Regions from separate parts of the Chryseobacterium cucumeris genome, predicted to be linked through region 3. Evidence: riboswitches for the same ligand, from Rfam matches in the RefSeq annotation. Region 3 holds a riboswitch; each other region holds the start of a gene.
The links. A riboswitch is a leader RNA that binds a small molecule or an ion and turns the genes downstream of it on or off. The one in region 3 is predicted to bind thiamine pyrophosphate.
Positions count from the first base shown of each region.

Region 1: it holds a riboswitch for thiamine pyrophosphate, as region 3 does, so the genes downstream of both, thiS (sulfur carrier protein ThiS) here and pnuC (nicotinamide riboside transporter PnuC) in region 3, are expected to answer to the same signal.
Region 2: it holds a riboswitch for thiamine pyrophosphate, as region 3 does, so the genes downstream of both, JNG87_RS17395 (TonB-dependent receptor) here and pnuC (nicotinamide riboside transporter PnuC) in region 3, are expected to answer to the same signal.

Region 1 is NZ_CP068760.1:3,917,289-3,919,559, reverse strand. It holds gene JNG87_RS17490 (RluA family pseudouridine synthase) at 1-408, shown strand, start outside; gene JNG87_RS17485 (hypothetical protein) at 427-1,269, shown strand; TPP riboswitch at 1,375-1,471, shown strand; gene thiS (sulfur carrier protein ThiS) at 1,529-1,735, shown strand; gene thiC (phosphomethylpyrimidine synthase ThiC) at 1,760-2,271, shown strand, end outside.
Region 2 is NZ_CP068760.1:3,892,789-3,895,059, reverse strand. It holds gene JNG87_RS17400 (WG repeat-containing protein) at 151-921, shown strand; TPP riboswitch at 1,119-1,210, shown strand; gene JNG87_RS17395 (TonB-dependent receptor) at 1,312-2,271, shown strand, end outside.
Region 3 is NZ_CP068760.1:1,295,618-1,297,888, reverse strand. It holds gene JNG87_RS05835 (DUF4142 domain-containing protein) at 1-445, shown strand, start outside; gene JNG87_RS05830 (PA2169 family four-helix-bundle protein) at 568-1,029, opposite strand; TPP riboswitch at 1,152-1,260, shown strand; gene pnuC (nicotinamide riboside transporter PnuC) at 1,286-1,882, shown strand; gene JNG87_RS05820 (hypothetical protein) at 1,869-2,271, shown strand, end outside.

The DNA of each region.
Region 1 (2,271 bases), 2.2 Mb from region 3:
ACATATTGGGCAGTCGTGGGAAAAGAAATGATTCCGCAAAGCCAGAGACTGGTACATTATTTAAAGAAAAACGAAAAAAATAATAAAGCTATTGTTTTCCCAAAGGCTACGGAAGGAGCCAAAGAAGCAATCCTGACGTATCATGTGATCAAAACATTAGACAATTATTTGTTGCTGGAAATTGATCTTGAGACCGGAAGGCATCACCAGATCAGGGCTCAGCTGTCTAAAACAGGCGTCCCGATTAAAGGAGACTTAAAATATGGAGCATCTCGCTCTAATCCGGATGGAGGTATTAATCTTCACGCCAGAAAACTGGAATTTATTCATCCGGTTACTAAAGAAAACATAGAAATCATAGCTCCTGTTCCGCAGAATGATGCGATCTGGAGAGCTTGTGAAGAATAAACATATCATAACTATAACATGAAACTCAAATCACTTTTATTAGCCACATTGCTGGTTATGACATCTTGTTCAGACAATGATGACTTGCCGCTTGATAATTCACAACAGACAATTACTGAAAATACAAGTAAAATATCATGGAATTATCCTGTTTTGTCACCTGTCTTTAATGGGTTGGAACAAAATTATATGTTCGAATATGATGCTCAGGGAAGGATTATAAAAAAGATAGGAGGCAAGCTGGAACATTCCGGAGGTACGGGATTTCCTTATTCTTATTCAAAATCTGTCTATACAATGGTAACATATACAGGAAATACTGCAATTATGAGAAATTATAGCTCTGATCCTGGTTTCACTGTTCAGTTGAAGGAAAGACGGTTTGAATTTGATAATCAAGGTAGAGTTATTAAAGCAGTTATTCCAGAGGTCTATAATTCATATATGGATAAGTATTTGACCTATACTTATGATGCTTCAGGAAAGTTAACTGAGATTTTAACTGAATATCCAAATATTCCGTATGATCCAACTGATCCGCAAGATTATATTTTGACTTACGTAGAAAAGTTTATTTATAACACCTCAGGAAATCTAGAAAAGGCAATTAAAACCGAAAAGCATAATAATATTGATGCTTATATTACGAATGAAATTACATTGGATAATTTTGATTCTGCACAAAATCCATTTAAGAATTTGGGTATTTTTGAAGAGTATTTCTACTTTTCATTATCAAAAAATAATCCTCAGAGAAAAATTTCAAAAGAATTTAAACCTTATAGCTCCGAATTTTTTCTAAGCCAATCAAATTGGACTAATCAATATAATTCTGATGGAAGGCTGAAGCTTTTTTACTAAAGAACTATTTAAAATAAAATTGAAGACCGTCTGAAAATTGAGATGGTCTTTTTTCTTTAAAGTCATTTAAGATTTTGCTTATTCTAAAAAAATGTCTAACTTCGTTCCAAACTTTAGGGGTGTCTGTTGCCAACAGACTGAGACTTTACCCTTTGAACCTGATCTGGATCATACCAGCGTAGGGAAAAGTAGATGACTTTTGCTGTACATTCTATTGTACAATAATGGCCATTCCTAAAGTATATTTAATTTATTAGGAATGGAACTTATAATCAACCACACCCGAAAAACATTTGATGTACTTCCTGCCAACCTGGAAGCATTACTGGCTATTGAGTTACCCGGAAAGAAAAAAGGTATTGCTGTAGCGCTCAACAACCGAATTATTCCGCTGTCAGTCTGGGCGGAAACCATCCTCAATAACAACGATTCAGTGTTAATCATCACTGCCACTCAGGGCGGTTAATTCTCATATTTAATACCAATACTTATGGCTCACTCCATTACATGTTCGCCATTTCCGAACTCAAAGAAAATCTATGTTGAAGGAAAATTACACCCTATCAATGTAGCCATGCGTGAAATACAGCTTAGCCCAACCAAACTGACCAATGGCGGCTTTGAACACAATGCTCCGGTAACCATTTATGACACTTCGGGGCCTTATACCGATGAAAATGCAGTCATTGACATTCAGAAAGGACTTCCAAGAATCAGAGAACAATGGATTCTGGATAGAAATGATGTGAATATTCTGGAAGGGATTACCTCAGAATACGGAAAAGCGCGTTTGGCAGATCCTCGTCTTGATGAATTGAGGTTTTCCTATGATCATAAGCCTAAAGTAGCACAGGAAGGAAAAGAAATTACACAGCTTTACTATGCCAAGCAGGGAATCATTACTCCGGAAATGGAGTATGTGGCGATCAGGGAAAACCAGAGAATAGAACAGCTTGAATCCGTATCAAAAGAAATGGCATTTCAGCATCCGGGCCACAGTTT
Region 2 (2,271 bases), 2.2 Mb from region 3:
AAAAGTTTTTTAAAATTATCAAACATTTCAAAATGTCCCCAAAATTACGAAATTTTACAATTTTATAAGAATGAAATTATTTAGATTCTTTATAAATATGAATTTTATAATATCTATTTTTGGTCGTATTTTTGTAATCAAATGGAGAATATGAAAAATATCCTGAATGTTTTATGTGTTTTTATTTCGATTTTCGTTTTCTCGCAGACCAAATCTGTGAAGAAAATTCCTGTGAAAAAAAGAACAAAAAGCACGGTTAAAAAAGCAGCTTCAGCCAGCAAACCTAATGCTGATCTGGTAGTGATCAATAAAGATCTTCCTGTTTTGATTCCTAAGAAAAAAGGAGATCAGTTCGGGTATGTCAATCAGAACGGGAAATTTATTATTCAGCCGGAATATCATATTGCCGTATTTTTTTATGAAGACTGCAACCTTCTGAATTCTCCTAATGAAAAAGTGAGAAAATTTGGAACAAAAGACTATGCTACGGTGGAGAAAAATATGATTTCTTACCGCATAGATAAGTCTGGTAAGAGAGTCTATCAGTTCAAAGATACCGATTTTGGAAAATGTAAATTTGAAGAATATAAACAACAATTATTCCAGGCGTATATCCTTAATGGTTTTTATGGAATCATTGAAAAATCAAAATTTGTAAATGCCGCCGACTACAGACAGTATCAGATCTATCCACAATATCAGTATCTTTTTATTCTTGAGGGTGATGATGTTGCGAATCCGATGATTGTTGCCTCCAATAATGATAAATTCGGTATTATTGATGTTAACAATAAAGTGATTATTCCGTTTGAATATTCCAATATTAAAAGAAACTTCAGCTGGAAACTGGGTAAAATGTTTGAAGTGACAAAAGACGGCTCAAATTACTATTATATCGATGCCAACAACAAAACTTACTAAATAATTATAAATGATGAATGATGAATGATGAATGATGAATGATGAATGATGAATGATTCATTTGATAACTCCTATTTTTCGTAGTATTTTTCAATTACGTAACCCGCAACCTAACAACCCACATCTCGCACCTCGCAACCCACTATCCCGCATCTCGAAACCCAAATTCCAATTCATATATTTTTTGTAATTTTGCAACTGAAATAAAGGGGTGCTTTAACAGGCTGAGATTATACCCAATGAACCTGGAACAGGTAATGCTGTTTAGGGAATTGAAAATGTACCAATGAAACAGTATAACAATATACCAATTGCTAGACTGTTAAATTAATAAAATTGTTACATTATTGCTCAACCCCTTTTATTCATTAAATGTTAAAGATTTATAGAATGAAAGGATTATTTTTTTTAGGACTTACCGTAGGAGCTGCGGCTTTTATACAGGCTCAGAATAAAGATTCCCTAAAGGTGAGGGAAATTGAAGCAGTCAACTTTACCAAAAGGCTTCCGGTAGCAAAGGAAATCGTCAATGTACAGAAAGATCTGGACAGTAAGAATCTGGGACAGGATCTTCCTATTCTTTTGAAAAACCAAACTTCCATTATTTCGACGTCAGATGCCGGAAACGGGGTAGGATATACCGGTTTCAGAATCCGTGGAGTTTCAGGAAGTGCCATCAATGTTATGATGAACGGTGTTCCATACAACGACTCTGAAAGCCAGGGAACCTTTTTTGTCAACGTTCCGGATTTGACAAGTTCTGCCTCACAGATTGTCATTCAGAGGGGAGTAGGAACTTCCAATAACGGGGTTTCTGCCTTCGGAGCAAGTATTAACGTACTTTCTAAGGATCCTGAAGAGAAATTTTATTTTAAAACGGATGACAGCTACGGTTCATTTAATACTTACAAATATTCAGCAGAAATAGGTTCCGGGAAATTCTGGAAAAACCGACTTTCTGTGATGGGAAGATATACTCATATTCATTCTGACGGATACATCGACAGAGCTTCATCCAACTTACATTCTTATAATTTCACTGCTTTATTTGAAGAAGGAAATACGAAATTACGTTTAATGGCTTTTGGTGGAAAAGAGAAAACGTATCAGGCATGGAACGGGATTGACCGTAAAACCTGGGAGACTGATCCCAAATTCAATATTTCAGGGGCCATTTACGATGCCAGTTGGGAGAATATTGTAAGTTTCTATGATAATGAAACGGATAACTACAGACAGAATCATTATCAGTTGCTGTGGGAACAGAAGTTCAGCGACCGCTGGAATCTTGAAACCACATTTCACTATACAAAAGGAAAAGGATATTACGAAAATTACAAGCAGGGAGAT
Region 3 (2,271 bases):
GAAAAGTACTCTCAGCGATCAGGACAAAAAGTTTGCGGATGCTGCAGCCATAGGAGGACTGATGGAGGTAATGATGGGAAAACTGGCCGCAACAAACGCTGAAAACTCAGTGGTAAAATCTTTGGGAGCAATGATGGTAACCGATCATTCCAAAGCGAACGACGAGCTTAAGAATTGGGCATCAGGAATAGGGTATACCTTACCCACAAGTCTGGATGCCGAAAAGCAGAAGATGTATGATGACCTGAAAGCTAAGAAAGGTAAAGACTTTGACAAAAAATATACAGATTTAATGGTCAGTGACCACAAGGAAGATGTAGAAGCATTCAAAAAAGAGGTGTCAGAAGGAACAGAAGCCTCATTAAAATCTTTCGCAGCGAAAACCCTTCCGACACTTGAACATCATTTGCAGGAATCGGAAAAAGCTAAAAATGTGGTCAAATAATATTGAGTTTTTATGACCTGCATCATAAGTATGAGCATACAATATTTAATAATTTTGAATTGATTAAATATTATTTTGTTCTTGATTATAGTAAGCTCCTCTTTTTAAGAGGAGTTTTTTGATTATTCTTTCTTTTTATATTCTTCAATTTTCTTGAATTGTCTGTAAGAATCTTTAAGGATACGAAGCTGTTCAGACACAATCTCAGTACTTTTTGGGCTGAGCTCACCTGTGTCCAGGGCATTTTGATAAGCTTCAATAGCTGCTTTTTCGCCAAATACCACATTTTCTAATGTAGATTCTATGAGATTTCCCATGGTAAAAGAATTTTTAATGTCAATCCAAGTTCTGTGAACAGCTCCTGCCATGGACGTTGAGTCCTCCGGAGTGCCTTGCTTTTCTGTGATGAGGTTGATCAGTTCATTTTTCATGATTTTCGACTGCGAAATCATATGTTCGTACTCATCTTTTACATCCGGATACATTTCCCATACTTTTCCCTCAACTTTTTCAAAGCCTTCCTTTCTGTCGTTGGTAATGTGTAGTAAGTCATTAAGTACTGATATTTCCTGCTGATGATCCATAATATAATTTTTAAAGTGAGCTATAAAATTAAAACTTACCTGACGGACTCTTTATAATCCTGATCATATCTCAAAAATAATAGGCTAAAGTCCTTTCTTTTTTCAACAAAAAGCTGCACCTTTGCCCAACAATGGGGTGCTACAGATAACGGTGGCTGAGATGATACCCAGGAATGTATTTCCACACCTGATCCGGATAATGCCGGCGTAGGGATTGCTTACTGATCATCTCATCATTTGATTTCTAATAATTAATATGATGCAGGACATTTTAAAACAAATTACCTTACCGGAATGGTTCGGAGTATTATTTTCAGTAATCCAGGTTTTACTGGCCCGTAAAAACAATGTCAACAACTATCTTTTCGGAATTGCAGGTATTCTGCTTACGCTGTATGTGATGCTTACTTCCAAGCTGTACGCTGAATTTACCTTAAATCTTTATTATCTGATCATGAGCATCTATGGATGGTTATATTGGAAATTCGGAAAGCAGAAATCAGAAATGGAAATCTCTGTTACCACCACCACAGAAAAATGGATTACGGGAGGAATTGTTCTGGGAACTTTTATCTTATTCTGGTCTTTTCTGACCCATTTTACAGACTCGGATGTTCCTATCTGGGATTCTCTGGTGAGTGCTTTTGCCTGGGCGGGAATGTGGCTGATGGCGAGACGGAAAATTGAAAACTGGGTGATACTCAATGTCAGTAATATCATTTCTATTCCTTTAATGATTCATAAAGAATTGTATCTCTATGCTGTTTTGATGTCATTCTTATTTTTAGTAGCCATTTCCGGATATATAGAGTGGCAAAAAATTATTAAATCGAAAGCTAATGCTGAGTACTAAAGAGATCAGACGGGAACTTCATGGAGCCCCTGTAATTTCTGATAAAGTAATGCAGCATATTCGTGAAGAAGAACTGCTTAAAATATGGGTCCCCAAAAAATATGGAGGACTCGGCTATCGTTTTGAAGAAGGACTTAACGCCTTATTTGGCTGTGCAGAAACCGATGGAAGCTTTGGCTGGATGCTGACACTTTGTGCCGGTGCCAATTACTTTTCCAGAAATATCAAGCCTGAAATTGCTCAGTTACTCTTCACTCATTCTGAAACCTGCTTTGGAGGAAGCGGAATGGTTGGCGGGACGGCAGAAAAACAGGATGACAGCACTTATCTGATCAACGGTTCATGGAATTTTGCAACAGGAGCACCTCATCTTACCCATTTTACATTGA